3 regions of the Cryobacterium sp. TMT3-29-2 genome follow, and region 2 is predicted to be linked to each of the others. Evidence: predicted binding sites of a transcription regulator. Region 2 holds the regulator's gene; each other region holds the start of a gene.
The links. Region 2 encodes LexA, which represses DNA repair genes until DNA is damaged. Its sites were predicted from a motif close to TCGAACANNTGTTCGA; they were not measured.
Positions count from the first base shown of each region.

Region 1: E3O67_RS08775 (DUF222 domain-containing protein) is a predicted target of LexA. The motif match lies at 6,781-6,796, and genes of this name have one in related genera.
Region 3: E3O67_RS06075 (LexA family transcriptional regulator) is a predicted target of LexA. The motif match lies at 7,250-7,265, and genes of this name have one in related genera.

Region 1 is NZ_SOGK01000072.1:70,255-80,450, forward strand. Features, by position in the region: gene E3O67_RS17810 (prepilin-type N-terminal cleavage/methylation domain-containing protein) at 1-56, opposite strand, end outside; gene E3O67_RS17815 (prepilin-type N-terminal cleavage/methylation domain-containing protein) at 53-493, opposite strand; gene E3O67_RS17670 (type II secretion system protein) at 609-1,058, opposite strand; gene E3O67_RS08750 (type II secretion system F family protein) at 1,246-2,475, opposite strand; gene E3O67_RS08755 (type IV pilus twitching motility protein PilT) at 2,475-3,893, opposite strand; gene E3O67_RS08760 (GspE/PulE family protein) at 3,913-5,583, opposite strand; gene E3O67_RS16925 (hypothetical protein) at 5,821-6,687, opposite strand; gene E3O67_RS08775 (DUF222 domain-containing protein) at 6,861-8,384, shown strand; gene E3O67_RS08785 (bifunctional diguanylate cyclase/phosphodiesterase) at 8,765-10,196, opposite strand, start outside.
Region 2 is NZ_SOGK01000010.1:128,928-139,123, reverse strand. Features, by position in the region: gene hisH (imidazole glycerol phosphate synthase subunit HisH) at 1-517, opposite strand, end outside; gene hisB (imidazoleglycerol-phosphate dehydratase HisB) at 514-1,137, opposite strand; gene E3O67_RS01285 (histidinol-phosphate transaminase) at 1,163-2,242, opposite strand; gene E3O67_RS01280 (LysM peptidoglycan-binding domain-containing protein) at 2,280-2,636, opposite strand; gene lexA (transcriptional repressor LexA) at 2,920-3,624, shown strand; gene metE (5-methyltetrahydropteroyltriglutamate--homocysteine S-methyltransferase) at 3,789-6,131, opposite strand; gene E3O67_RS01265 (methylenetetrahydrofolate reductase) at 6,128-7,129, opposite strand; gene hflX (GTPase HflX) at 7,465-9,003, opposite strand; gene E3O67_RS01255 (class I SAM-dependent methyltransferase) at 9,045-9,656, shown strand; gene dapF (diaminopimelate epimerase) at 9,808-10,196, opposite strand, start outside.
Region 3 is NZ_SOGK01000047.1:9,394-19,589, reverse strand. Features, by position in the region: gene E3O67_RS06095 (amino-acid N-acetyltransferase) at 1-505, opposite strand, end outside; gene E3O67_RS06090 (ATP-dependent Clp protease ATP-binding subunit) at 745-3,270, opposite strand; gene E3O67_RS06085 (hypothetical protein) at 3,583-5,181, shown strand; gene E3O67_RS06080 (Y-family DNA polymerase) at 5,306-6,586, opposite strand; gene E3O67_RS06075 (LexA family transcriptional regulator) at 6,579-7,001, opposite strand; gene E3O67_RS06070 ((S)-acetoin forming diacetyl reductase) at 7,328-8,113, shown strand; gene E3O67_RS06065 (aldose 1-epimerase family protein) at 8,226-9,155, opposite strand; gene E3O67_RS06060 (glycoside hydrolase family 43 protein) at 9,201-10,187, opposite strand; gene E3O67_RS06055 (carbohydrate ABC transporter permease) at 10,195-10,196, opposite strand, start outside.

The sequences.
Region 1 (10,196 bases), on a different contig from region 2:
ACAACCAGCTCGATCAGAGTGAACCCGCGATCGGAATCGTGTAGGCGGCGGATCACGGCGCAGCCCCTTCGAGCAGCACGAATGTAGTCGCTTTGGCGAGGATGGGCGATGGAATGCCCGCGCGGGTGATTTCGACGCTGACCCGCACTACACCCGGGTAGGCAGTAGCGGCCGGGCAGGCGCCAACGGAGCGCCGGATCTCGAGAGACACGCCGCGTGCGTCAGCTGCGACTCGCGTAGGTACGTCATCAAATGTGCTGACCGTGGAGCAATCGGAATTATATCTTCGAACCAGGTCGAGTTCTTGCCCGGCGAACTGACTCGCCGTTGCCAGCGTTGCGTTGCTGCCGGAGGTTCGCAGCCCTTGGACTAGGACTGGCAGGACAGCGACGGCCAAGATCGCGAGAATCATCATGGAGACGAGGATTTCGACTAGACCCAAGCCCGGGTCGCGGCCGCCGAGAAGGCGCAGGTGGGAACATAGGGGCTTCATGATTGACCTCCCGCGAAGTAGGGGCGGGTAGTAGTTAAGGTGGGTGGCCGCGTAGATGCTGAGTGCGAGGAGAGGGACATCCGTGTGACGTCCCTCTCCTCGTGAGACTCTTTCCTTACGGGGCTACGAAGGCGCCTGCCGAACAAGTGCCCTTCTTGGCGCCGACAAGGTCGCTAGCCGCGAAAGTCACTACTGGAGAGGTCGTGCTGGGTGCAGACACGCAGAATGCAGCGCCCGCTCCGACGGTCAAGGTGAGGGCGCCGGTGTTTGCACTCTTGGTGAAGCCGTACTTAGAGTTCGCTGATGGGTCGATCGTCCCAGCAGCCGGAAGCGCACCCGTGTCCGTCTGAATTGCGACAACGCCAATCTTGGCGTTGGCCACGTCCGACTGCACGCCCGACTCCTTGGCGTTGTTCTGAATGCCCAAGTAGACCGGAATTGCGATGGCGGCGAGGATGCCGATGATGATGACGACGACGAGGAGTTCGATCAGGGTGAAGCCCTTTTCGTTCGCGTCAGGGTTCTTGCGTCGGGCGTTGAGGGCGTTGAGGCTGCGAGTGAGCACGATGAGTTCCAATCGGTGAGTGGTTGCACAGGAACCGGTTTTCGGGAACCGATCAGGATTCCACTGTATGGGCAGCGATAACCCCCCACGACCCGCGAGAGAGGGCAATGTGAATTCGAAACACCCCCAGTCGTGGGGGTCAATATTCACATCGGTCATCACGGAACACGCAGCAAGCTCTGGGCGATTATTCGATTGCGCCGGCGATGCCGAAGATCGGCATGTAAAGAGCAATGACCATGCCTCCGATAATGACGCCCAGAAATGCGATCATGAGGGGCTCGATCATGGCGGTGAGCTGCTCGGTGGCCGACTGAACCTCGTCATCGTAGAAGTCCGCGATCTTGTCGAGCATGACCTCGAGCGAGCCGGCGTCTTCACCGACTGCGATCATTTGGGTAACCATAGGAGGAAACACCGGCTGGTTCAGGAGCGGCGCGGAAATGGAGTGGCCCTGGCGCACCGATTCTGCGACCTCGGTCAGGGCGTTCTCGATCACCCAGTTTCCGGAGGTCTCGCCCACGATTTTCAGTGCCTGAAGGATCGGCACGCCGGCGCCGATCATGTTCGAGAAGTTGCGAGCGAACCTGGCGACGGCGATCTTCTTTGCCAACGGCCCGAAGACCGGCAGTTTGAGTTTGAGAGGGTCAACGAACTTCCGCACTCTGTCCGTGTTCTTGTTCTTTTTCCACCAGACGCTGAAGGCGATGATGACAACGGCGAGAAGCGGCCCCACCCACGTCATCGAGCGCGAAAGGTAGACCAGAATCATCGTTGGGAGAGGCAGCTTGTCGCCCGCGCCCGCGAACATATCCTCAAAGATCGGCACGATGAAGATCAGCATGATCATGACGGCAGCGAGGGACATCAGCAGCACGATGACGGGGTAGGTCAGCGCCGACTTGATCGTGTTTCGGAGCTTGACTTCCTTTTCGAAGTTCGCAGCGATTGACTCGAGAGCGCCGTCGAGGAATCCGCCCGTTTCACCGGCCCGAACCATGTTGACCATGATCGGCGGAAACGACTCGCTGTGTTTGCCGAGCGCATCTGAGATAGATGTGCCCGACTCGACATCGTCGCGCACAAGTACGAGGAGCTTCGAGAGCGCTGCGCTTTCGGTTTGCTCGGCCAGAATGTTGAGCGCGCGCAATAGGGACAAGCCAGAGCCGATCATGGTCGCCATCTGGCGGCTCATGATGGCGAGGTCCTTCAGGCCAACGCCCTTGCTGAATCCCGGGATCGTGATTTCCCGGCTTAGTCCGGTTCCCTCCGGTGAGGCGCTAATCGAAATCGGAGACAAGCCCATCGAATTAAGCCGGGACGCTACTGCTGCCTCGCTCGAGGCATCCAACTTTCCCTTGACGATCTTCCCGGCTGAATCGCGCCCCTTATAGGTGAATGCCTGGACTGTTGCCATCAGTGCTTGTCCCGCGAGTAGGAGTCACCGAAATCGATACCACCGGAAGCTATCGCTCGTCCGATCTCATCGCTTGGGGTCTCTGAGCGTTGGATCAGTTGGCCGATGGCATCGGGTTCTTGTGCCTTTTCGAGCGCCGCTTCACGGGTGATCTGGCCGGCATCGACGAGCTCTGCCAGATGCTGGTCCATCGTGTGCATGCCCAGCCCTCGACCGGCCTGCATCATCGAGGTGATCTGGTAGGTCTTGCCCTCGCGGATCAGGTTGCCAATCGCGGGAGTGGTCACGAGCACTTCGGTGGCGACAACACGGCCCTTCCCGCTGGCCTTCTTGACCAGCGTCTGACAGACGACACCCTGCAGGGTGGCGGCCAGCTGAGCGCGCACCTGACCCTGCTGGTGAGGCGGGAAGACATCGATCACTCGGTCGACGGTCTGCGCTGCGGACTGGGTGTGCAACGTGGCGAAGACGAGGTGCCCGGTCTCAGCAGCGGTCAACGCAACCGAGATCGTCTCCAGGTCGCGGAGCTCGCCGATCAAGATCACGTCGGGGTCCTGGCGCAGAACGTGCTTTAGAGCGTTTGCGAAGCTGTGCGTGTCGTGGCCGACTTCCCGCTGGTTGACCAGTGATTTCTGATGTCTGTGCAGAAATTCGATCGGGTCTTCCACGGTCATGATGTGGTCTGCTCGGGTGCGGTTCACAAGGTCGATGAGTGCCGCGAGCGTCGTCGACTTGCCGGACCCCGTCGGTCCGGTCACGAGCACAAGCCCGCGCGCGAGCCCAGCGAATTTGCCGATGGAAGCAGGCACGCCGAGCTGCTCAAGCGGCTTGATCTCTCGGGGAATCAGACGAAAAGCTCCACCGATGGAGTTGCGCTGCTGGTAATAGTTGACACGGAAGCGAGCCCCACCAGCGGTATAGGCAAAGTCAAGTTCCTGTTCACGCTCGAACCGCTCGCGCTGGTCGGGGAGCAGCAGGCTGTAAAGGGCCTTCGTGACCTTCTCCGGCATCCATCGTGGCACCCCTTCGATGGGGCGGAGACCGCCGTCCACGCGGATGCTGGGTGGCGCACCCGCCGTGACATGAAGGTCGGACGCATTGCACATCACGACCTCCTCGAGGGCCGCCACGAGGTCGGGGTCTGCGTTGCCGAGGGCGGCGCGCTCCTCAGGGGTGAGTCTTGCTTCCGCCCTGGCAACCTGTGGGGCGATCGCCTGTGGTTCAGCGGAGCGACGACCTCCCGGGGCCGTGAATTCATCGAGCGAGTAGACCCTGGTGTTGGCTGTATCGATCGTCGTGGCGTCAACGTCGGGCATTGCGACCGGTTCAGCTTTGCGCCGGTCGGGATCGCCAAGGCGCCAGCTGCCCTCGGCAGCCCCTGGGGGCGTGACCGGGATTTCGTAAATGGGCTGGCTCATGCAGATGTCCCCTTTTGCACTATGCGACCACTCGCAAGATTTCTTCGATCGATGTCAAACCCATTTGCGCCTTCGCCCAGCCATCCTCGCGGAGGGTGATCATGCCGTGTTCGCGCGCCACCCGGCCGATTTCGGCGCTCGATGCTCGGGCCACGGCGAGCCGCTCGATCTCCTCGGTCACGGTCATCACCTCGTGCACGGCGATGCGCCCCCGGTATCCGGTCTTTGAGCACTGCGTGCAGCCGACCGCCTCGAAGATCGTGGGCAGCGGGCGCTCCAGGTCGAACGAGAAGCGCAGCCGCGTCAGATAGTCGGCGGTCAGAGCGGATGGCGTCTTGCACTTATCGCAGAGACGGCGGGCGAGTCGCTGGGCCACCACGCAGTCGAGTGCAGAGCCCACCAGGAAGGGCTCGATGCCCATTTCCGTGAGCCGGGTGATGGCGCTCGGCGCGTCGTTGGTGTGCAGGGTGGAGAGCACGAGGTGCCCGGTCAACGACGCCTCAATGGCGATCTGTGCGGTCTCGTGGTCGCGGATCTCACCCAGCAGGACGACATCCGGGTCGCTTCGCAGGATGGAACGCAGCGCACTCGCAAAGGTGAGGCCCGCCTTCGGGTTCACCTGCACCTGATTGATGCCCGCCATGCGGTACTCGACCGGGTCTTCGACCGTGATCACATTGATCTCGGGGCGGGCGACCGCGCCCAGGGTCGTATAGAGAGTGGTCGACTTGCCCGAACCGGTGGGTCCGGTGATCAGGATCATGCCGTAGGGCTTGGAGTACGAGGTCTTGTAGGCCTCGAAGTTGTGCTCGAGCAGGGCCAGCGCGCGCACGTCGAGGGTCGTGTTCGAATTGTCGAGGATACGCATGACGACCTTCTCGCCCCACACGGTGGGGAGGGTCGCGACGCGCAGATCGATCTGGCGGCCGGCGTGGCGCACGGTCATGCGGCCGTCCTGCGGTTTGCGCCGCTCGGCGATGTCGATATCGCTCATGATCTTGAGCCGGGAGATGACGCCGTTCTGGATGCTCTTCGGCGCGGTCTGCATCTCGTGCAGCACCCCGTCGATGCGGTAGCGCACCCGCAGGTTGTGCTCGCCGGGTTCGATGTGAATATCGGAGGCCAGGTCCTGGATGGCCTGACTGACCAGCAGGTTCACGAACCGCACGATCGGGGCGTCGTCGTCGATGGAATCGGAGACGCCGAAGGAGGTGCTCTCGGCGGCGGCGTTCTCTTCCTCGAGTGTGGAGGTGAGGTCGCTGAGCTCGTCGTCGGCTCGGTGGTAGCGGGTGATGGCGGCGAGCAGGTCGGCGCGCTCGGCGACAACCTGGGTGACGCGCATCCGTGATGCTTCGCGCACGTCGTCGACGGCAAAAACGTTGCCGGGATCGACCATGGCCAGGATGAGGCGACCATCGTCGACCGCGATCGGGAGCACCTCGTGGCGCTTGCAGACGGCCACCGGCACGAGTGACACCGCCAGGCGATCGACCGGGTAGTCGATCAGCTCGACGAAGGGCAGGTTGGCCTGCTGGGCCCGAGCCTTGGCGAACTGCACCTCGGTGATGACGCCCTTGGCCACGAGGGCGCGAACGGCAGACTCGTCGGCGGGGTCGCCGGCCATGAGGTGGTCCAGCTCCTCAATGGGAAGCAGGCCGTGCAGGATCAAGATTTCGGTGAGGCTGGCCACGCGATCCTCTCGAACAGGCTCGGCAAGTAAGTAACGAATAACGCTATCTCTGGGGCGGGAAGTCTTGCCAGACCCACAATGAGGGGGGCACGGCTCGAAAAAAGCCTCTGATTAGTGATCCTAATGGGGCCCGGCAGCGACTCGGTTACGGCCCGCGGATCGCAGGCGGAATGGGTTGGCTCGTGGGGCGTCCCCTGTGGCGATTTTCACCCTGCCTGCCTGCCTGCTCTGCGCAGCCTAAACACCCATCCAGAGGTTGTCGATGATGTTCTGTGTGTAGCCCAGCGGGCCAGCGTTCGTGTACTTCGTGGCGAGCCAGATGCCGTTGCGCAGAAAATGTGACTCCCCGAAGGCGCCATCCACCGTGTTCGTCTGGATGACGCAGCGGCGGCCCTCCGATTGGTTGAAACATTCCAGGCCCTTCGCGACGAGCCTGGCCTCCACGGCCGCGCTCTGCTCCGGGGTCACCCAGACCACGTTGGTGATGATGCCGGTGTCGGATCCCCCGTAGGGGCTCGCCCAAACGCAGGTCAGGTGGTCAAGGGCGTCGATCTGGGCCCGCAACTCGGAGTCATCCGTGCCGTGGGCCACCCCGTTGTCCTGGTCCTGACTCCACTCGGGATTCAGCGTGAGGTCGCCGAGTGCATGGATCATTTCCGGGGTGTAGAGCTGCGTGCAGGTGGCCGGACGCGGAACGCCCGGCGCCGCGGCCTGCCCGGGTGCAGCGGTTGCGGATTGGCCCGGCTCAGGGTTTGCCGTGGGCGCCTGGGTGGGTGTTACCGTGGCAGGCGATTCTGTAGCGCCGGGTGTCTTGGTTGGGGTGGGCGGCACTGTGGCGGTTCCGGTGCCGGTTCCGGTGCCGGTTCCGGTGCCGGTTCCGGTGCCGGTGCCGGAGCCGGTTCCATTGGCGGTTCCGGTGGCGTCGACTGCGCGTGGAAAGCCTTCGCCGACCCGCCAGACCAGCGCCACCACGAGAACAATGAGGAGTGCGGAGGCGAATGCGGCCAGTCCGATCCAGGCTCGTCGTCGGGCTGCTGGCGGGCCCCCTACCGGGGACGAGTGGCCGGCGGCGCTCTCGTTCTCGGCCGCATTCTCTGGACTCATCGGCGTCTCCTCCGAGGTTGTGCCTCCACCATTGCCGGGGTCTCAATTGAGGCAACGGATGGCAAGGGACGGCCCCCGTGCGGCAGTCTCTGATCGAATACAAATTCGATATTCTTGACCAATTTCGGTGAGAAACTCTCGACAACAGATGCGGGCTGAGGTATCCTCGTAACATGACCAACCTCGCGGAAGACCTCAGGCAGGCGGCCGACGCCGTGGCCCTGCTGGGCTCCTCGAGCGCCGACCTTGCGGCCCTGCCCGACGCTGACGTGTTGACAGGGCAGACGCGAATCGCTTCGGCCCGCCGCCTCCTCGACACCTACTCCGTCTGGATGGCGGCGACCATCGCCGAGAGGTCCCGACCGGAGCTCGGGCACTCGGGGCTGGCGGCCCAGCAGGGGTTTCTCTCACCGGAGGCGTTGATCCAGAAGTGGACCGGGTCGTCGAAGGGTGACGCCTACAAGCTCGTGGCCGTCGGCACCATGATGGCCGACGCGGAGGCGGCGGAGAAGCGTGTCGAGGCGGCACTCTCCTCGCCCGACAGGGACGCTGCCGAGGTTGCGGGGTTCGAGGCGAAGGTGCCGTGGCAGGCACCGATCGCCCGGGCCGTCACCGCGGGAACGCTGTCTGTCGACGCGGCCGAGTCGATCCGCGCGGGACTCGGCCAGATCGACGCGGCGGTCACGGCGGAGAGGCTCGGTGCGGCGCTGGAGGCGCTGCTGGTCGAGGCGGCCTCGTTGAATGCCGACGAGGTCTTCAAACGGGCGAGACGGATGCGCGACTCGCTCGACGAGGCCGGCATCGCCGCCCGCGAGAAGCAGGCCTACGACGACCGCTACCTGAAGGTCTACCGGCTCAATAACGGCAATGTGCGCCTGAACGGGCTGTTCTCGCCCGAAGACGGCGAGTTCGTGCTCTCCACCTTCGACTCCATCACCGGCCCACGCCGTGGCGGGGTGCGCTTCGTCGACAAGGAGCGGGCCTCATGGGCGAAGAAGATGCAAGATGACCCGCGCACGAACGAGCAGATCGCCGCGGACTCGCTCGTACAGCTGCTCAAGATCGCCGGGGAGGCCGACCCGGGCCGAGTGTTCGGCGGGCGCCGGCCCGCGGTGCGGGTCATCGTGACCGAGAAGGCGCTCAACGGTGGTCAGGCCGGCCAGGCGGATCAGGCCGGCCAGACGGATCAGGCCGGCCAGGCGGATCAAACCGGCCAGACGGATCAGGCCGAGAAGGTCAGCGAGCACGGGTCGGCCGAAACAGCCGCGCACGGGCTGATCGACGGAAATCCGGTCCCGATCTCGCAGGAAACCATTGACCGGTTGCTTTGTGACACCGGCACCCGCGGAATCAAGTTCGATGACAACGGGCTAATCGTGAATGTCGGCCGCGAGGCGCGACTCTTCACCGAGAAACAGCGGGCCGCGATGGCCGTACGCGATGGCGGATGCCTCTGGATCGACTGCGACCGGTCACCCGCCTGGAACGAAGCCCACCACATCAACGAGTGGTTGAAGGACAACGGGTACACCGATCTCGCCGACGGCGTCCTGCTGTGTCATCCGCACCATCTGCTGCTGCACAATCAGCACTGGACGATCATCCGAACGGGGACGCAGTACTGGCTGCGGCCACCGGTGGAGGTCGATTTGGAGCAGACTCTGGTCGCGTTGCCGAGCAAGAGGGCGGGGTTGTAGGGCAGTCTCAGGTGAGTCGTGCGGGTGAGTGCTCCTGGTCACTGGTCACTGGTCACGACAGGCTCGACCCACCGGTGGGGGAACCTCGGGAGGGCGGCGCACCGGGTTTCGACAGGCTCAACCACCGGACGGGGGAACTCCGGAGGGCGGCGCACCGGGTTTCGGCAGGCTCAACCACCGGTGGGGGAACCTCGGGAGGGCGGCGCACCGGGTTTCGACAGGCTCAACCACCGGACGGGGGAACTCCGGAGGGCGGCGCACCGGGTTTCGACAGGCTCGACCACCGGTGGGGGAACCTCGGGAGGGCGGCGCACCGGGTTTCGACAGGCTCAACCACCGAGTGCGGGAAACCTCAGCACGTCGAGGCTCGACGACCCGGGTCAGGGGGCGACGAGCAGGGCGGGATACGCGCTCGGGGCCGGCTTCGAGAAGAGGTAGCCCTGGCCGTAGCGGCAGCCCATCCCCCGCAGCAGGTCTCGCTGCGAGGCTGTTTCGATGCCCTCCGCGACGACATCCAGGTTCAGGGAGTCGGCCAGACGCAGGATTCCCTCCACGATCGCCCGATCGTGATCGGAACTCTCGAGGTCTCGGATGAACGTCAGATCGATCTTGAGGAGGTCGACTGTGAACGCGCGCAGGTGGGTGAACGACGAATACCCTGTGCCGAAGTCGTCGATCGCCAGCCGCACGCCGACTCCGCGCAGCTCCTGGAAGGTGCGGGCGGCGGAATCGATAGCCTCCAGCACCGCACTCTCGGTCAACTCCAGCCAGAGCCGTTCCGGGGGCAGGCCCGACTCGGCGAGGACCCGTTTGACGACGTCACCGAAGTCATCCTGCACGAACTGCCGCGCGGACACGTTGACGCTGACCGCCATTCCCTGTTCCAACGCCGTGGCCGCCCGGCACGCCTGACCGAGCACGGTCGACCCGATCCCCTTGATCAGGCCAACTTCCTCAGCCAGCGCAATGAAGTCGCCCGGCATGACGAGCCCGCGTTCGGGCCTCCGCCAGCGCGCCAGTGCCTCGGTGGCCACCACGGTGTGGTTCTGCAGATCCACGATCGGCTGATACCAGGTTTCGATCTCGCCCAGGTCGACTGCGTCGCGCAGGGCGAGTTCGCTGTCGAGCCGCTGATGGATGCGGTACCGCAGGTCGTCGTCGAAGACCTCGTAGCGGGCGCGTCCGCGATCCTTCGCCAGGTACATGGCCTGGTCCGCGTTACGCAGGAGCACCTCGGCGTCGTCGTGCCCGAGGCCGAAGGCGATTCCGATGCTGGCATCGACGGATGCGATCTGGTCACCGATCATGATCGGCCGCGCGATGGATGCCTGGATCGAATCGGCGATGCGGTGCACGTCCTCGCTGCCACCGACATCCGGGCAGATCACGACGAACTCGTCGCCCCCGATCCGGGACACCGTGTCGCTGGCCCGGATGCTCTGCCGGAGGCGGATGGCAACCTCGGTCAGCACCGCGTCGCCGGCGTGGTGCCCGAGGCTGTCATTGACGAACTTGAACCGGTCGAGGTCGATGAACAGCACCGCAACACCGCGACTCCGGCGTGACGCCTGCAGCAGTGCCTGCTTCAAACGGTCGAGCAGCAGCAGGCGGTTGGGCAGGTTGGTCAGCGGATCATGGAAGGCCAGGTGCTCCACCCGTGCCTCCGCAAGGCGCCGGGCGGTGATGTCCTCTACCTGGTAGAGCAGTCCTCCGGCCTGGTCACCCTCGAAGATCTCCGCGATCTCGGCGATGCTGACCTTGACCCAGGTGTCCTGGTTGCCGCCGTGGCGCATCCGTCGGTCCAGCCGCTGA
Region 2 (10,196 bases):
GCTGTCCGTGCTCGGACCAGGTGAGAATCGGCTTCGGGAACGGCGGCATGACGTCGAGGGTCCATTCCTGGGCGGCGTAGGAGTGCACGAAGTAGAACCGCTCCTGCTCGAGGCCGCGGAACAATGTCGATCCCTCCCCCGGCGTGACCGTGTCCCAACCCATGTGGGGCAGCACCGGCGCCGTCAGCTGCGTCACGGTGCCGGGCCATTCGCCCAGCCCCTCGGTGTCCACGCCACGTTCGACCCCGTGCTCGAACATGATCTGCATGCCCACGCAGATGCCCAGCACGGGGCGGCCGCCCGCGATCCGGCGGTCGATGACCTCGTCGCCGTGCACGGCCTTCAACGCCTGCATGACGGCACTGAACGCGCCGACGCCGGGCACGACGAGGCCGTCGGCTTCGAGTGCCTGACGGCGGTCGCTGGTCAGCGTCACCTCGGCCCCGGCGAGTTCGAGTGCCTTGACAGCGGAGTGCACGTTACCGGTGCCGTAGTCGAAGACGACGACGCCGGTCACAGCGCACCCTTGGTGGACGGGATGCCGGACACCAGCGGGTCGAGCGCCTTCGCCTGGCGGAACGCGCGGGCGAACGCCTTGAATTCGGCTTCCGCGATGTGGTGCGGGTCGCGGCCGCCCTGCACGGTGACGTGCACGGTCAGGCCCGCGTTGAAGGCGATGGCTTCGAAGACGTGGCGCACCATGGAGCCGGTGAAGTGACCGCCGATCAGGTGGAACTCGAACCCGGCCGGCTCCCCCTGATGCACGAGGTACGGGCGCCCGGAAATATCGACGACAGCCTGGACGAGGGCCTCGTCGAGCGGCACGACAGCGTCACCGTAGCGGGAGATGCCGGACTTGTCCCCGAGGGCCTGCTTGATCGCCTGGCCGAGCAGGATGCCGACGTCCTCGACAGTGTGGTGCACGTCGATCTCGATGTCGCCGCGGGCGCGCACGGTGAGGTCGGTGAGCGAGTGCTTCGCGAACGCGGTGAGCAGGTGGTCATAGAACGGCACCGACGTCTGGATGTCGGACTCACCGGTGCCGTCGAGGTTGAGCGACAGGTCGATGCTGGACTCGCTCGTCTCACGCTGCAGGTGGGCGAAACGGGACGAGGTGGTCGCTGAAGAGAAGCTCATGCGGCTAGTTTATTGCCCCGGCCGTTCACGGTCGCCCCAGTGCCTCGAGGGCGACGAGGAATGCCGTGGTCTCGGCTTCGGTGCCCGCGCTGACCCGCAGGTGGCCCGGGATACCGACGTCGCGAACGAGGATGCCTTCCGCCATCAGGGCCTCGAAGGTGGTTCGGGGGTCCTCGACCCCGCCGAACAGCACGAAGTTGCTCGCGCTGCGCCGGGGCGTGTAGCCGAGGCGGGCAAGCTCGCTCACCAGACGGTCCCGCTGGGAGCGGATGTCGTCGACCATGGCGAGCATGGCGGGAGTGTGGGCGAGCGCGGCCACCGCGGCTGCCTGGGTGAACGCTGACAGGTGATAGGGCAGGCGCACCAGTCGGAGCGCATCCGTCACGGCCGGGTCGGCCGCCAGGTAGCCGACGCGGGCACCGGCGAACGCGAACGCCTTGCTCATGGTGCGGGACACCAGCAGGCGTTCCCGACCAGGCAGCAGGGTGAGGGCGCTCGGCTCGTCGCCCGGACCGAACTCGGCGTACGCCTCATCGACGACGACGATGCCGTCGGTGGCGTCATAGACGGCCGCAATCGTTTCCAGGGACAGCGGCGTTCCGGTGGGATTGTTCGGCGAGCAGAGGAAGACGAGGTCAGGGGCCACCCGGTCGACCCATTCGACCGCCGTGGCCGGGGAGAGTTCGAACTCGGCGTCGCGACCGCCCGCAATCCAGCGCGTGCCGGTGCCGGAGGCGAGCAGCGAATACATGGAGTAGGTCGGCGCGAAGCCGAGCACGGACCGTCCGGGGCCGCCGAAGGCCTGCAGCACCTGCTGGAGAACCTCGTTCGAGCCGTTGGCCGCCCAGATGTTCTTGCGGGTGAGGCCGTGCCCGAGGTACCGCGAGAGGGCGTCGCGCAGTTCGGTGAACTCCCGATCGGGATACCGGTTCACGGTCGTGACCGCCACGGCCAGGGCCGCCACAATGTCTTCCGCCACCTCCGCCGGGATGCCGTGGGTGTTCTCGTTCACGTTGAGAGCCACCGGAACGTGCAGCTGGGGAGCGCCGTAGGGGGTAAGTCCGCGCAGATTATCGCGGAGAGGCAGATCGTTGAGACTGGTCACTCCCCCCATGCTACCGGGGCGCGTTGCCGGAGCGGGTCTAGAGGTCGTTCGGCAGCGCCAACCGCTGACCGGGCTCCACACTGTCGGACGGCAACTGGTTCAGGCTCACGATCTCGGCAATCACCTCGCGCGGGTCAGACGTGGGCGCGACCTTCTCCGCCAGTTGCCAGAGCGACTGCCCCGACTGGATGGTGACGTAGTCGAAGGCCGTGGCCACCCGACCGACGGTCGTGTTCTCCGCGGCGGCGATGCCGCCGTTGAGGGCGACGATCAGAGCCAGGGCCACGAATGGAGCGGCTGCCAGCGACGTGAAGACGACGCGACCGCGCCGGGTGAGTCGGAGCCGGGTGCGACCGGTCGCGATGGGGGCGCTCAATTCAAGTGCAGTGCTCATTTCCTACCTCCTGTGTGAAGACGTATCCGGCTCTCGGCCGGGAGGGCCGGATACGAACTTATGTTCCGAATGTATATTCGATTATTCGAACAATCAAGTCCTTTTCGGTTGTTTCTGAAAAGTTTCTTCCGACCCACTCGAATACATGTTTGTTTTATGAGCAAGACGCGGATACAGTTTCGATTGTTGGTTGAAACTCAATCAGGCACCCCCGACATTCGCGTGAATCGGCGGCACTCGCTGCCTGCCGCCAGCGCATCCATCGAAACGAGGAGCGACGAACGTGGCGCAGAACACCAGCGGTCCCCGCGACAAGGGCGGCACCAGACGGCGCAAGAGTCTGAGCGAGAAGCAGCTTGCAATCCTTGATGTCATCCAGCGCTCGGTCAGCCAGCGCGGCTATCCGCCGAGCATGCGCGAGATCGGCGACGCCGTCGGCCTGTCGTCCCTGTCGAGCGTCACCCACCAGCTCAATCAGCTGGAACTGAGCGGCTACCTGCGCCGTGACCCGAATCGTCCCCGCGCCCTTGAAGTGCTCATCGAGATTCCGCAGTCGCCCGAGGACACGACCTCCGGCACCGCGGAGAGTTTTCACACCGGCGTGCAGGTGGGCGATGCCGCCATGGTCCCGCTCGTCGGCCGCATCGCCGCCGGCATCCCGATCACCGCCGAACAGCAGATCGATGAGATCTTCCCGCTCCCCCGCCAGCTTGTGGGCAAGGGCGACCTGTTCATGCTCAAGGTGTCCGGCGAATCCATGATCGACGCCGCCATCATGGACGGCGACTGGGTCGTCGTTCGGCAGCAGAAAACCGCTGAGAACGGTGAAATCGTCGCAGCAATGCTCGACAACGAGGCGACCGTCAAGGTGTTCCGCCAGCGCGACGGCCACACCTGGCTGCTCCCCCGCAACACGAATTTCGAGCCGATCGTCGGCGACCACGCCGAGATCCTGGGGAAGGTTGTGGCGGTTCTGCGATCGGTTTAGGGTCGGAGTACTTCAACACCTCAGCTCCCCTTGCCTCCTGGTCTCGGCAGGCTCGACAAGCGTCGTGGAGTCTTTGATTTGTTGGGTCGCCATAGGGTCCTCGGGCCGGGCACGAAAGCCGTTTCGGGGTCGTGCCCGGCCTGAGGGCGGGGTGGAGCAGCGGGTTAGGCGGGGACGGGGGCCTGCAGCCGGGCGCGGACAATGCGGGTGGCAGCGATCATGTTGTGCAGGGACTCGACGGTCTCGGCGTAGCCGCGGGTCTTGAGGCCGCAGTCCGGGTTCACCCAGAGCTGGTCGGCCGGGATGGCCGCCACGGCCCGCTCGAGCAGGTCGGTGAGCTCGGCCACGCTCGGCACACGCGGCGAATGGATGTCCCACACGCCGGGGCCGATGCCGTGGTCGAAGCCGTGGGACTGGATGTCGCCCACGACCTCCATGCGGGAGCGTGCCGCCTCGATACTGGTCACATCGGCGTCCAGGTTGCGGATCGCGTCGATGACCACCCCGAACTCCGAGTAGCAGAGATGAGTGTGGATCTGAGTGGCGTCGGCCGCACCGGCCGTCGCCAGGCGGAAGGATCCCACCGACCAGTCGAGATAGTCCGCCTGGTCCTTCTGCTTCAGCGGCAGAAGCTCCCGCAGCGCGGGCTCGTCCACCTGGACGATCTGGATGCCCGCCGTCTCGAGGTCGGCGATCTCGTCGCGGAGCGCCAGGGCCACCTGCCGGGCCGTGTCGCCGAGCGGCTGGTCGTCGCGCACGAACGACCAGGCGAGGATCGTGACCGGGCCGGTGAGCATCCCCTTGACGGGCTTGGGCGTCAGCCCCTGCGTGTACGCCGACCACTCGACCGTGATCGGTCGCGGCCGGGACACGTCACCCCAGAGAATCGACGGTCGCACGCACCGGCTGCCGTAGGACTGCACCCAGCCGTTCTCGGTGACCGCGAACCCGTCGAGGTTCTCGGCGAAGTACTGCACCATGTCGTTGCGTTCCGGTTCGCCGTGCACGATCACGTCGAGGCCGATGTCCTCCTGCAGCCCGACGACGCGACCGATCTCGGCAAGCATCAGGTCCCGGTAGTCCGTGGCGCTCAGCGACCCCCTGAGCAGCTGCGCCCTGGCCCGACGGATGTCCCCGGTCTGCGGGAAGGATCCGATCGTTGTCGTCGGCAGGAACGGCAGCCCGAGGGCAGCCTCCTGGGTCGCGACCCGGACCTCGTAGTCGCCGCGGGTGAAATCGGCCGGGGTGAGCGCATCGGCGCGCTCCCGCACGGCGCCGTCCTGCACGCCGGGAGCCACCCGACGCGCGTCGCGGGCCGCGGTGGCCGCAACAAGGTCGGCCTCGATGGCGGCCCGCCCCTGGGCGAGCCCGCGGGCGAGCGTGGCCACCTGCGCGACCTTCTGGTCGGCGAAGGCCAGCCAACTCTTCAGGTCGCTGTTCAGCGCGGACTCGTCGTCGACGTCATGGGGCACGTGCAGCAGCGACGTCGAGGTGGAGACCGTGATCCGCGGCGACAGCCCGGCCAGGCCCACCGCCGTGTCGAAGGCTGCTGCCAGGTCGCCGCGCCAGATGTTGTGGCCGTCGATGACGCCGGCCACCAGGGTGGTCGTGTCCAGTCCGGGGGTCTCCGCGGGAACGGTTCCACGTACGAGGTCAAGGCCGATGGCTTCCACCGGGGTGGCCGCGAGAACGGGCAGGGCGTCGTCGAGGCTGCCGTAGGGTGCGGCGACGAAGAGAGCGGGGCGCTGGGCGAGGGCGCCGAGGGTGTTGTAGGCGCAGCGAAGGCCGGCGAGGGCATCCGCTCGCGGGGTGTCGATGCTTTCGCTGACCAGGGCCGGCTCGTCGAGCTGCACCCATTCGGCTCCGGCGGCGCGCAGCCGCTGCAGGAGGGCGGCGTAGACCGGCAACAGGTCGTCCAGGCGGTCGATTGGGCTGAACCCGGCCGGTGCCTGGTCGCTGGGCTTGCTCAGCAGCAGGAAGGTGACCGGGCCGACGATGACGGGCCGGGTCAGGAACCCGGCCGCCTTCGACTCTTCGAACTCGCGCACGAGGCGGGTGCCGGCGAGGGAGAACACGGTCTCGGGGCCGATTTCCGGGACCAGATAGTGGTAGTTGGAGTCGAACCATTTGGTCATCTCGAGCGGCAGGTTCTCACCTTCGCCGCGGGCGAGGGTGAAGTAGCCGGCCAGGTCGAGGTGACCGTCCGCACCGCGGAGGTCCGCGAACCGGGAGGGGACGGCACCCACCGTGCACAGGGCATCCAGCATCTGGTCGTAGTAGGAGAACGATTCGGGGATGGACGAATCGTCCCGGCCGAGCCCCAGCTGCACGAGGCGCTCCCTCGTGGTCTGGCGCAGGGCGGCCGCGGTCGCCTCGAGCTCGTCGGCGCTGACCGATCCGGTCCAGAACGCTTCGACGGCCTTCTTCAATTGCCGGCGTGGCCCGATGCGCGGGTAACCCAAGATGGTCCCGGCGGGGAAAGCGGGAGGTGCGGATGAGATGGTCATGAGTACTCCTTGACAGGGTGAGAGGCAGGAAATTCGGAGGCAGATGGAGCTGGAGTGGGAGTGAGCAGACCGCAGCGCTCGAGCACGGCGAGCACGGTCTCGTGCTGGTTGAAGGCGTAGAGGTGCAGGCCGGGGGCGCCGCCGGCGATGAGTTTCCGGGCCAGTTCTGTGGCGTGACGGATGCCGATCTCACGCTGGCCTTCCTTCGTCGGCTCCACCTCGAGCGCGATAGCCAGTTCGGAGGGAAGCTCCTCGCCGGACAACTCGAGGATGCGGCGCAGCCGGGCGGGACTGGTGACCGGCATGATTCCGGGCAGGATCGGGAACTCGACCCCCGCGGCACGGGCCCGCTGGATGAAACTGAGGTAGTGGTCGGCGTGGAAGAACAGTTGGGTGATCGCCAGGTTGGCTCCGGCGGCCTGCTTGGCCAGCAGCGTGTCGATGTCCTGGGTGGTCGACCGGGAGCGCGGGTGGCCGTTCGGGAACGCGGCCACGGCGATGCGCACCTTCTCCCGCTCCCGCTTGATCGTGCGGGCGGCAGGGAGCCCCGGGATCGCGGCCTCGCGGTACGGCACCCGTTCGGCCTGCACCCGGTGAATCAGCTGCACCAGCTCCGCCGCGCTGCCCAGGTCGCCCAGGAAGGCGTCACCCTCCCGGGTGCCTTCCGGCGGGTCCCCGCGCAGGGCCAGGAAGTTCCGCACTCCGGCGTCCAGGAATTCCCGGATCAGCCGGCTGGCTTCCGCGTTGGACGAGCCGACGCAGGTGAGGTGCGCCAGCGGGTCCACGGTGGTGGTGCGCAGGAGGTGGGTGAGCACGTTCAGGGAGGAACGCCGGGAGGAGCCGTTCGCGCCGTAGGTGACCGAGATGAACTCGGGGCCCGCCGCGGCGAGCCGCTTGATGGTGGCGTGCAGCGCGGAGGTGGCGGCATCCGATTTGGGCGGATACAGCTCGAACGAGAACGGGATGTTCCCGCACGCAGGGTCCGAGGTGTCAGGCATTGCTCCTCATTCGACAGTTGCCAGTGGCAGGCACTGGAGGCCGGGCGGCCGCGGACCGCCAGACGAGCCAGGCGGGTGTTCGCGGGCGGGTGCCGGGCTCGGCTGTCGCTCCATGCCGCCGGTCAGAATGCCGACGGCAACGATTGAAAAGACTCTAACAAGCACGCCCGAGGCGGGGCAGGTCCGTGACGGAATGTGTCACGAACCCACACCGGAGCGGCATGGGAGAGCCGGAGGAGTGCGGGAGGAGTGCGGGAGGAGTGCGGGAGGAGTGCGCAAAACGGCATGCTGAAGCCCGCCGTGTTACGGAGCAGCGCCGCCGAAGCCGGTGGCGGTCAGCCGGCGACAGCCGGCCGGACGGAGAACGGCTCGAACTGGGCCTGGATCTCCTTCGTCACGAGCGCCGTGACCTGGGTGCCGGTCTCGGCGTACAAGGTGTCGAGCACAGTGCCCTGCTCGTGCAGCACCGCGATCAGGTCGCCCCGCTCATAGGGGATCAGCAACTCAAGCTTGATCGACGGCCGCGGCAGCAAATCGGAGATGGTCGCGAGCAGGTCCTCGATGCCCTCACCGGTGCGCGCCGAGACGAAGATGCCCTTCGGCCAGAGTCCACGCAGCAGGAGCCGGTCGTCGTCACCGACCAGGTCGCTCTTGTTGAAGACGACGATCTCGGGAATCTCCCGGGCGCCGACCTCGGCGATGACCTCACGCACGGTGGAGAGCTGGCTCGCCGGGTCCGGGTGCGAGCCGTCGACGACGTGCACGATGACGTCAGCGTCGGCGACCTCCTCGAGCGTCGACCGGAACGCCTCCACCAGCTGGTGGGGCAGGTTGCGCACAAACCCGACCGTGTCGGTCAGCGTGTAGAGGAGGCCGTCGGCCGTCGTCGACTTGCGCACCGTGGCGTCCAGGGTGGCGAACAGGGAGTTCTCCACCAGAACGCCGGCCCGGGTGATGCGGTTGAGCAGGCTCGACTTGCCGGCATTGGTGTAACCGACGATGGCGACGGATGGCACGGCGTTGCGCTTGCGGTTGGCCCGCTTGGCTTCGCGGGCGGGTTTCATCTCGAGGATCTGCTTGCGGAGCCGGGACATCCGGGTGTGGATGCGCCGCCGGTCCAGCTCGATTTTGGTCTCACCGGGGCCGCGCGAGCCCATGCCGGCGCCCGCGCCACCCACCTGGCCACCGGCCTGGCGGGACATCGAGTCGCCCCAGCCGCGCAGGCGGGGAAGCAGGTATTCGAGCTGGGCGAGTTCGACCTGCGCCTTACCCTCACGGCTCTTGGCGTGCTGGCTGAAGATGTCAAGGATCACGGCAGTTCGGTCGATGACCTTCACCTTGACGACATCCTCGAGGGCGCGCCGCTGGCTGGGAGCGAGCTCGGTGTCGGCGATGACGGTGTCGGCTCCCATCGCCTTGACGATGCCGGCCACCTCTTCGGCCTTGCCCTTGCCGAGGTAGGTGCTGGCGTCGGGTTTGGCCCGGCGCTGCATGAGACCGTCGAGCACGGTGGCTCCGGCGGTTTCCGCCAGCGCGGCGAGTTCGCGCATGGAATTCTCGGCATCCGCGACGGTCCCGTGCGTGTACAGGCCGATCAAGACAACGTTCTCCAGCCGCAGCTGGCGGTACTCGACCTCGGTGACGTCCTCGAGCTCGGTGGAGAGGCTGGGCACGCGGCGCAACGCGTTGCGGTCCTCGCGGTCCTGCTGGAGGCCGTCATGACCCTCGTCGTCGTGTGACGCGCCGGATTCGGCCTGCAGGGCCTGCGCTGAGCCGCTGCGGAACAGCGAGTAGCCGGAAGCCTTGCTGTCGGCGCTGGCGAGCACGCGGGCGACCACGTCGTCGGTGTCGTCGGGCAGATTTGGTTCAGTCATCCTTTTAACAATAGTTCCTCGATGCACGGTAAGTTCCCTCTATGCCTTCCGACCACTACTTCACCCCGGCACCCGACAGCACCCTGAAACTCCGTCAGGTGACCGTGCACTTGCATGGTGCGGAACACGAGCTGACCACGGCCAATGCGGTCTTCAGCCCGGAGCACATCGACACCGGCACCCAGGTGCTCCTGAACAACGCGCCGACCCCGCCGCCCGGCGGCGATTTCCTCGACCTGGGCTGCGGCTGGGGTCCGATCAGCCTGCACCTGGCCCTCGCGTCACCCCGTGCCACGATCTGGGCCGTCGACGTGAATGAGCGGGCGCTCGATCTGGTGCGGCGAAACGCCGAGAAGCTTGGCCTCACCAACGTCACGGCGGTGCTGCCCGACCAGGTGCCCGAGCACGTGACCTTCCGTACCATCTGGTCGAATCCCCCGATCCGCGTCGGCAAGACCGAACTGCACTCCCTGCTGCGCACCTGGCTGCCGCGCCTGGAACCGGGTTCGGATGCCTGGCTCGTCGTGCAGCGCAACCTCGGCTCCGATTCCCTGCAGCGCTGGCTCGACGGCGACCTGCCCGACGAATTCAGCACCGCGCGGCACGCCATCAGCAAGGGCTTCCGGGTTCTGCGGGTCCAGCGCCAGGACTAGTCGCGCCCTGGTCCGGCGTCGAACCAATTCGACGGAAATTTTGGGTCAAACACCCGTTCCTGAGCCGTGGCGCGCTGTTCAGAGCAGAATCTCCGTCGAATTCGTTCGGGACTGAACCGCGTCGCGGTCCGCGGGCGACCCCGGGCACGGCTCAGCCGAGGCGGAAGACCCCGTCGAAGACGAGGTCCGCCGGGCCCGAGAGTGAGACGTGCTCGCCGTCCTCGGTCGGGAACATGCGCACGCCGAGCGTGCCGCCGGTGACCTCGACCTGCCACTGGTTGGGTGCACCCGCGCCGGCCCAGTGCCGGGTGGCGAGGGCCGCGGCGGCCGCACCGGTGCCGCAGGAGAGGGTTTCGCCGCTACCGCGCTCGTGCACGCGCATCCGGATATGGCCGACGCCGTTCACGACCAGCGGATCGCCCGGCAACACGAACTCGACGTTCGCGCCGGCCGCCGGGTCCGGGTCGATCTGGGGCACGAAGGTGAGATCGACGCCGGCGAGCTCGTCGTCGTCGGCGAGGGCCACGACCACGTGCGGGT
Region 3 (10,196 bases), on a different contig from region 2:
AGACGAGCCGCTTGACCATTCGGGTGTTGCCGAGCGTGTTCGGCTTGACCCGGGCCAGGTCGAGGAATTCGGCGACGCCCTCGTCGTGGGAGCGCACCAGCTCGGCGTAGACGACCGGATCGACAGTTTCGGAGCCCATGTCCGTGAAGCCGTGTCGGGCGAAGAACGGCACCTCGAAGGTCAGGCAGAAGAGGCGGCGGAGGCCGAGCTCGCGGGCATCCACTTCGAGCCGGTCCATCAGGGCGTGGCCGACGCCGTGGCCGAGCCGGTCGGCGGTCACGGCGAGGGTGCGCACCTCGCCCAGGTCCTCCCACATCACGTGCAGGGCGCCGCAGCCGATCAAGGCGCCGTCGGCATCCTCGACCACCCGGAATTCCTGCACGGCCTCATAGAAGACGACGCTTTCTTTGCCGAGCAGGATGCGCTCCTGCACCAGCGGCGCTACGAGGGCCTGGATCCGGGGCACATCGGTGGTGCGTGCCCGGCGCACCGAAAACTCCTGCATTCGCTGCCCGCCACCTCTCGGTTCACTCATACCAAACATCCAAGCCATCAGTCTAGGCAGCCGCGCCGTGGGCGAATTCGACGGACATTTTGCCGGACCGACCCGGTTTGAGCCGAAAACAGGCCCACGGGAGCAAAAACTCCGTCGAATTCGTTAGGTGGCCGCGGCCAGGCAGGGCCGGGCGAGAACGCACAAGGGCCCGGCGGATGCTCCGCCGGGCCCTTCCTAACGGGTCACCGCTACTCGCTGGTCACCGCGAGGTCGGGCGAGCCCGGCCCCGTTCCGATCGCGGCCGTGGTGTTGACGCCGACGCCGACAGCGGAGGCGCGCACCGTCGTGGTGAAGATGTACTCCCCGCCCACGTAGTCCACGTGCACGTGGTCGCCGGCGTTGAGCTCGCCCTGCAGGATCTTCTCCGACAGACGGTCCTCCACCTCGCGCTGGATCGCGCGGCGCAGCGGCCGGGCACCGAGCGCGGGGTCGAAGCCGACCTCGATCAGGTGCTCCTTCACTGCGAGGGTCAGGTCCACGGTCATGTCGCGGTCGAGCAGGCGCTCACTCAGACGCTTGATGAACAGGTCCACGATCTGCAGCAGTTCCGGCTTGGTCAGCTGCGGGAAGACGATGATCTCGTCCACGCGGTTGAGGAACTCGGGCTTGAAGTGCTTCTTCAGCTCCTCCTTCACCTTCCCGCTCATCCGGTCGTAGCCGGTCGACGTGTCGCCCTCGAGCTGGAAACCGACGGGCGCGCCGCTGATGTCCTTGGTGCCGAGGTTCGTGGTCATGATGATCACGGTGTTCTTGAAGTCGACGACGCGACCCTGGCCATCCGTCAACCGGCCCTCTTCCAGAATCTGGAGGAGTGAGTTGAAGATGTCGGGGTGGGCCTTCTCGATCTCGTCGAACAGCACCACGGAGAACGGCTTCCGGCGCACCTTCTCGGTGAGCTGTCCGCCCTCTTCGAAGCCGACGAACCCGGGAGGAGCACCGAACAGACGCGACACGGTGTGCTTCTCGCCGTACTCACTCATGTCGAGCGAGATCATGGCGGCCTCGTCATCGAAGAGGAACTCGGCGAGCGCCTTGGCCAGCTCGGTCTTTCCGACGCCGGTGGGGCCGGCGAAGATGAACGAACCGCTCGGGCGCTTGGGGTCCTTGAGACCGGCACGGGTGCGGCGGATGGTTTTGGCGAGCGCCGAGATGGCCTCTTCCTGACCGATGACGCGCTGGTGCAGGGCCTTCTCCATGAAGACGAGTCGCGAGGACTCCTCTTCAGTGAGCTTGAAGACGGGGATGCCGGTGGCCTGGGCCAGGACCTCGGCGATCAGGCCTTCGTCGACGACGGCGGTCGTCTTGACGTCGCCCGACTTCCACTTCTTCTCGAGGCGCAGTCGCTCGCCGAGGAGGTTCTTCTCCTCATCGCGCAGGCCGGCGGCCTTCTCGAAGTCCTGCTCCTCGATGGCGGTCTCCTTGGCGGCGCGTACCACGGCGATCTTCTCGTCGAATTCGCGCAGCTCGGGCGGGCTCGACAGGATCGACAGGCGGAGGCGGGCGCCGGCCTCGTCGATCAGGTCGATGGCCTTGTCCGGCAGGAACCGGTCGGAGACGTAGCGGTCGGCGAGGTTCGCCGCGGCCACGAGGGCACCGTCGGTGATGGACACCTTGTGGTGCGCCTCGTAGCGGTCGCGCAGTCCCTTGAGGATGTTGATGGTGTGCGGCAGAGACGGCTCGGCCACCTGGATCGGCTGGAAACGGCGCTCGAGCGCGGCATCCTTCTCGAAGTGCTTGCGGTACTCGTCGATCGTGGTGGCACCGATGGTCTGCAGCTCGCCACGGGCGAGAAGAGGCTTCAGGATGCTGGCCGCGTCGATCGCGCCCTCGGCGGCACCGGCACCGACGAGGGTGTGGATCTCGTCGATGAAGATGATGATGTCGCCGCGGGTGCGGATCTCCTTCGTGACCTTCTTCAGGCGCTCCTCGAAGTCACCGCGGTAGCGGCTTCCGGCGATGAGCGAGCCGAGGTCGAGCGAGTAGAGCTGCTTGTCCTTCAGAGTCTCGGGCACATCGCCCTTGACGATGGCCTGGGCGAGACCCTCGACGACGGCGGTCTTGCCGACGCCGGGCTCACCGATCAGAACGGGGTTGTTCTTGGACCGGCGGGACAGGATCTGCATGACCCGCTCAATCTCCTTCTCGCGCCCGATGACGGGGTCGAGCTTGTTCTCACGGGCGGCCTGCGTGAGGTTGCGCCCGAACTGGTCGAGAATCTGGCTGCCCGCCGGACCGCTCGCCTGCTCATTCGCGCCGACCTGCACCTGCTCCTTGCCCTGGTACCCAGAGAGGAGCTGGATGACCTGCTGGCGCACCCGGTTCAGGTCGGCGCCGAGCTTGACGAGCACCTGGGCGGCAACGCCTTCACCTTCGCGGATGAGGCCGAGCAGAATGTGCTCGGTGCCGATGTAGTTGTGGCCGAGCTGCAGTGCCTCGCGCAGGCTCAGCTCGAGAACCTTCTTGGCGCGCGGCGTGAACGGGATGTGACCCGTCGGCTGTTGCTGGCCCTGGCCGATGATGTCCTGCACCTGCTCGCGCACGGCGTCGAGGGAAATACCCAGGCTCTCGAGGGCCTTGGCGGCAACGCCCTCGCCTTCGTGGATCAGGCCGAGCAGGATGTGCTCAGTACCGATGTAGTTGTGGTTGAGCATCTTGGCCTCTTCCTGGGCCAAAACAACGACGCGACGAGCTCGGTCGGTAAATCTCTCAAACATGTGATCGCTCCCTTGGCGCCAGGGCAGTTGTGGCGCCGATACATCGAGAGTAACGAGCGAACCCTGAAATGACTGCCTCTGTTCGCCGCAGGCGTGACGGATGTCGCCGCGCACCCGCGCCGACCTCGATGCTTGCGGTCGATTTCGGCAGGTATGCCGGGCGATCTCGACCGCAAGTGCCGAACTCGGCGCATGGCTCCCGTGAGCCCGCGCGCTCCTTGCGAATCGTCCCGTAGTCGACATAATGACTCGGAAACGGTGGCGAGGGAACGCGCCGGGGGCCGTGACCATCGCAGGTGAGAGGCGGAGGCAATGGACCAGACTGGGAATCCCGAGACGGAAAGCACGGAAGCGGCGCTCGCCCGTCTGGTAAACGAAAACGTGAGGCTCCGGGAGCTGCTCGACGCGGCGGAAACCGACGCCGCGGCGAGCGCCGAGACCGTCCCGCTCCCCGGCCTCGCGGCCGCGATCGTTCCGCCGCCCTCCCGCCAGCGCTGGCGGGCGTTCCTGGCCGTGGTGCTGATCGCCTTCGGTGTTCTGCTGGCCCCGGTGGCGGTCGTGTCCCAGTGGACCAGGAACGTCGTGACCGACACCGACACGTTCGTGGCGACCGTCGCGCCCCTGGCCGAGGACCCGGCGTTCCAGGCGTTCCTGGTCACCGAGATCGTCACCGTGGTCGAGGAGCAGGTCGACATCGAGGCTCTGACGACGGACCTCTTCGACGGACTTGCCGCCCTCGACCTGCCTCCGCGGGCGCAGAACGCGCTTGCGCTTTTGGAGGGCCCCGCCGTCGAGGGGGTGCGCTCGCTGGTCCGCACGTCGGCGGAGCGGGTGGTCGCCTCGGATGCGTTCGCCACCGTCTGGGAAGAGTCACTGCGGCTCAGTCAGACGCAGATCATCTCCGCGCTGGAGGGTGACACCTCATCGGCGCTCGTGATCAGCGACACCGGCGAAGTCGGCATCCAGCTCGGACCCATCATCGCGGAGGTGAAGCAGCAGCTCGTGGCCCAGGGCTTCGGCCTGGCCGCCGACATCCCGGACATCGACCGCACGATCCCGATCGCCCAGTCGGATGCCCTTGTGCAGGCCCGCACGGCCTACCAGCTCCTCACCGTGGCCGGCACGGTCTTGCCGTGGGTGAGTCTGCTGCTCATCGCGGCCGGCGTGCTCGTATCCCGGCGCCGGTCTCTGGCCCTGATCTGGGCCGGCCTCACCCTCGGTCTCTCAATGGCCCTCCTGGCCCTCGGAGTCTCGGTCGGCCGGTTCTTCGCAGTCAATGCCCTGTCACCCGAATACCTGCCGAGCGACCTCGCCGGCACGGTCTACGATTCCGTCGTGCCGCTGGTCTACGCCTCCGCTCTGTCGGTGGGGCTCGCCGCGATCACCGTCGCCATCGTCGCCTACCTGGGCGGGCCCTTCCGCGGCGCGATCGCGGTGCGTCGCCTGGTCACGGACGGCTGCCGGCACCTGCGCGCCAGCGCGGCCCGCAGCGGGGTGACCACCGGCCGGTTCGGCCTCTGGCTCTACCGGGCCCGCCGCTTCATCCGGGCGGCGGTCGGCATCGGGGCGGCCGCCGTCGCCATCTTCTGGCGCCCGTTGACCCCGGCCGTCATCATCTGGACCGCAGTACTCGCGCTCATCGTGGTGCTCCTGATCGAACTGCTGCAGCGACCGCCCGGGGAAGTGGCGCCGGTGCCCGCGGCCGCAGCGGAGGCCGGGCCGACGGAGCCGGCCGCCCGCAGGAGCACGAGCACGAGCACGACCGCCGATCTCACCGAGACGGCCGAGCTTCCGCCCCCAACGGGGAACGCGACGGTCCCGATCGGTGCCGGTCCGATCGCGGCCGGTCCCACCGGTGCGGGCGCGCCCCCGGTCAGCGCGCCCCCGGTCAGCCGGGACGACGCCGACTAGCCGAGCTCCGCTGGTTCGACTCCCGCGTGAGCAACCGGGAACGCGACCCCGCCGAGGTCATCGCCATGGCGTGCCGCCGCACTTCGAGAACCACCGCACCTCGAGAGAGTCAATCTGTGACGAGTCACTGGGCGAAGACGGTGGCCAACTCGTCCCAGTGTGTGGTCGCTCGGGGTGAGACCATGTTTCGCCGCATCGTCCAGGCCCGGTTGCTTTTAAACCCGGCCAGGCCAAGCCCGAGGGTCTCCTGACCGTATTTCGCCGTGATGGAGTCCAGCACGTTCCCGGCGGCGAAGGGGGCAGGGTTGGTGTCGAAGATATCGAGGGCGGCGTGAGTGTCGCGTGAGGAGAACTCGTGCAGGCTCACCCCCACGCGCACGTACTGACGGTCCGATTGCAGCTGCGGGCCGAGCGACGTGATTGCGGCCCGGTACATTTCGACCGGGTCGTCGGTGGGGTCGGGAAAAGCGAGGGAGACGGCGTGGGTCACATGTTCATCCTGGAAGGGCGAGGTCGATGCGTAGCAGCGCATGAGTCGGGCCAGGGAGTTCTGCTGCCGCAGCCGTGCGGAGGCTCGCTGGGTGTAGACGGACAGCACCTCCTTGAGTTCGGAGACCGTGCTGATCGGTGTCGCGAACGATCGCGAGAACTGGATCTGATCCCTGTCGGCGTGCATTTCCTCCAGCGGCAGGCAGTCGTTTCCGCGGAGTTCTTGCACCACCCGCTCCTGGACGACCCCGAAACGTCGCCTGACACGCGCTGCGTCCGCATCACGGAGCTCGGCTGCCGTGTAGATGCCCAGGCCGATCAGCTTCTTCGCGGTCCGGCCTCCGATGCCCCACACCTGACCGACCTCGACGGACTGCAGGATTGAAGTCAGCTGGGCAGGCGCGTATGCCGCCAGGTTGCAGACTCCGAGGAGCGCCGGAGCGGTTTTTGAGCCGCGGTTGGCGAGCTTGGCCAGGGTCTTGCTCGGGGCGATCCCGATGCTGACCGGCAGACCGATCAGTTTCTTCGTGGCGACGCGGATCTCACGGGCGGCGGCGGTCACCTGCTGCGGAGTGCCGGTGAGCCGGATGAAGCTCTCGTCGATCGAGTACACCTCCTGGGAGGAGGTGTAACGGCCGAGCAGTTCGACGGTCCGTGCGGACAGGTCGCCGTAGAGCTCGTAGTTGCTGGAGCGGGCGATGACGCCTCTCGCGGTGGCTTCGGCGGCGATGCTGTGCCAGGGCGACGCCATGTCGATGCCGAGTGTCTTGGCTTCCTGTGAGCGCGCGATGACGCATCCGTCGTTGTTCGACAAGACGACGACCGGTTTGCCCTCGAGTCGGGGATCGAAGATCCGCTCGCAGGAGACGTAGAAGTTGTTGGCGTCGACGATCGCGATCGACGGCAGGTCAGACACGGTGCAGGCACCGGGTGACGACGCCCCAGATGGTGAGTTCGCTCATCTCGTCGAGCACGATGTCGGGGTAGGCCGGGTTCTCCGGAACCAGACGGATGCCCGCCTCATCGATCCTGAGCCGCTTGATGGTGAGTTCGTTGTCGACTACAGCGATGACGACGCTGCCGTCGCGGGCGTCGAGGGAGCGGTCGACGATGATTTCATCACCGTCGAAGATGCCGGCGCCCGTCATGCTGTCCCCACTGACACGCACAATGAACGTCGCCGTCGGGTCCTGGATCAGGTGGCGATTCAAATCGACGGGCCCGTTGTAGTAGCCGGTGGCCGGTGAGGGGAATCCGGCGTGCACGGCCTCCGGCGCCGCCCGGGCGAAGTTCTCCTCGGAGCCGTCGTCGTCGCCGTCGCCCGAAGTCACATCGACGATGGGGTTGAACGTGATCATGTGCGCTCCTGACTCGGACGGGTTGGCCTCGTGTGTGCGTGACATACCCAGTCTCTCAGGGAGCGGTGACACTGGTGCAGAAGAAGTGGTCGGTAAGAACCTCACCGCCCAGACCAGCGGGAACGGATATAATCAGGTTATTGCCCCCCTCGTGGACAAGTCTCTGACACCGAAAATTTCCGGTGGGCGCTTCGCCGTTGGCGATGTGCGTCCCGGATGAATGAAACATCTGTCCTGCTGTGACGTGACGTCACTGACTCGCCGACAGGTTGTGAGTAATCGAGATTGGAATCAAAGCCATGACACGCACAGAAAACGGGAAAGTAGCACTCGTCACCGGTGGCGGGCAGGGAATCGGGCAGGCGATTGCCGAGCGGCTCCACGCCGACGGCTTCAAGGTGGCCATCGCCGACTTGAACCTTGACACCGCAGGCGCAGCAGCCGAATCCCTCGGGGGCAAAGATGGCGGAGCAATCGCACTGCATGTCAATGTTTCCGACCGGGACAGCGTGTTCGCCGCGGTCGCGCAGACCGTGATCGAGCTGGGGGGCTTCGACGTCATCATCAACAACGCCGGTATCGCCCCCACGTCTCCGATCGAGGACATCACCCAGGAGAGCATCGCCAAGATTTTCTCCATTAACTTCAACGGCGTGGTGTGGGGCATTCAAGCAGCCACGAAGGCGTTCAAGGAGCTCGGCCACGGCGGAAAGATCATCAGTGCCGCGTCCCAGGCAGGTCACGTCGGGAACCCCGGCATCGCGTTGTACTCGGCGACGAAGTTCGCCATCCGTGGCCTCTCCCAGACAGCGGCCAGGGACCTTGCCCAATTCGGCATCACGGTCAACACTTTCGCCCCCGGCATCGTGAAGACGCCTCTCATGGAGGAACTGGCGAAGAAGGTCGCAACCGACGCGGGCAAGTCGGAAGAGTGGGGCTGGGATCAGTTCACGAACGGCATCGCCCTCGAACGACTTTCCGAAGCGTCCGAGGTCGCTGGTGTCGTATCGTTCCTGTCCGGCCCCGACTCGAACTACATCACCGGGCAGTCGATTCTCGTTGACGGCGGGATGGTCTTCAACTGAGCGGGATGGTCTTCACCTACGCGGGATGAGAGCCGTTCCGGCTCTCCCCTGAAATCCGGCGCCGCCCATGGCAGCGCCGGATTTCTCTCTCTCCGGATGCCGTCGCGCCTGGCTAGTCGACTGCTCGAATCGTCCAGGAGGCACGTGTTGATCTTCCCGGCTCAAGGACGTTCAGGTTCGTTCCAGAGTTGAAAGCATCCGGCGGACAGGTCATCGGTTCGACGGCTAGTCCAATTCTGTCTATCGAGGGTTCGGGCTGGTCGGCCGTGTGAACCTGAACCCACGGGCATTCGCGGCCCCAGCTCAGTTCAACTCCACTGCCCGCGATCGTCGTCACTCGAACCGTTACCTGGCCGTCAGCGTCGCGGTCGAAGCCAGTGAAGGCGTGGTCGATGAACATGTCCTTGATCGTCCGTGGGGTGCGAAAGTCAAAGGCGACCAGATCTTCAGCATTGACGTCACGGATGCGGATGGGGACGAGACGGTCAGGAGTCACGGTCAGTATTCGCCTGGCTGGGAGATGAAGCGTCCAGTCGTCGACGTGGCCTTCGCCTGCAACGAGGTAAGGGTGCGGAGCGACGCCATAAGGGGCGGCATTCGGGCCGGCATTCACTGCCGTGACTGCCGTTCGAAGGCCCCCGGCGTCGAGCGCAAAATCCACCTCCAGCGTCACCCGGTGGGGGTATCCAGGCTGCGCTTCGACGGTTGCCGCCAGGACGAGCCGATCCGTCGCCTGCCTGACTACGGCAAAGTTCAGCCAGGACGCGAGTCCATGGAGAGCGTGTCCCCTTAGCGGCTCGGTGATACTGAGCTGTTGCTCGACGCCTCCGAATGTGTACCTTCCATCCACGACTCGGTTCGGCCACGGTGCCAGGATGGCGCCGCGGAAGAATGGCCGCACCTCCTCGGCGTCGAACGGCACGATGAGGTTCCGTCCGAGATACTGCAGCGACCGGACGCTCGCACCGATGCTCGCGATCGAGGCGGTGTAGCCATGAGCCTCAAGGACGAGTTGGGTTCCCGACAGCGACGTGAGAGACATGGGAAACCAATCAGTGGAAATACATGGAATTTCAGGTCAATTGGGTTACTCGGGGATCAGGACCCGAGGAATGTCGGCGTGCCATTCGGCCTCGGCAACGTGCAGACCGCGGTATGTGTAGTCCTTGTCCCACCCGTGAAAAACGAGATAGTCCTTGCCATTCGGGCCGAAGACCAAGTCCTGGCCGCCGGGGCCGCGGTATAGACCCCCCGACCCCTCAGTCGAGAGGATCGGAACCCTTTCCTTCACCCACGGGCCGTTGATTGATGCAGCCGATGCAGCACCGACTGCGTACCGGTCGTCTCCGTAAGAGTTCGCGGAATAGAGCATCACGAGTCCTGAACCTCGGGAAACGATGGTGGGAGCCTCGATAAGGTTGCCCTCCCAATCCTCGGTTTGCTTCAGCATCCTGATCGGATCACCCGTGACGCTGAGCCCGTCGTCAGAGAGCGTGGCCGCCTGAATCCAGGTGTCGAGGTCGCAACAGTTCCCGTCATTCTTCCAGACGAGGTACAGGACGTCGTCGATGACCACGGTGCTCGCATCGATGGCGCCCCCTTCATCTTCTGGACAGATGATCATGGCGTCGCCCTGAACGGTGAACGGTCCGGCCGGGTCCCTGGCCGTTGCCACACCGATGCACTGCAGCGTTGGCGCAAAATTCGTCGCCGTGAAGTACATGACGAACGAATCATCGTCGAGTTTCGTCACCTCAGGTGCCCAGGTCTTGCCCGGAATAACCCAACTCGGGAGATCCGGCAACGCGTCGGGCAGCACCTCCCAATCGAGGAGATCGGTGGAGGAGGCGACCTGCACGTTGCGGTTGTTGTCGTTAGTGGCATAGGCGAAGTACGTGCCGTCGACTTCCACTACATCAGGATCAGCGAAATTCGCGTTGAGCACCGGGGCGCCTGCTGCGACGGACGCCGGGGGTGCCGATTGTTCAGCAGCCGTTGCACAGCCACTCACCGCGAAGACCGTAATGACGGCTACAGACACACCTGCCAGGGCTGCGCTGCGAGCAGAGTTCATCGCGGTTCT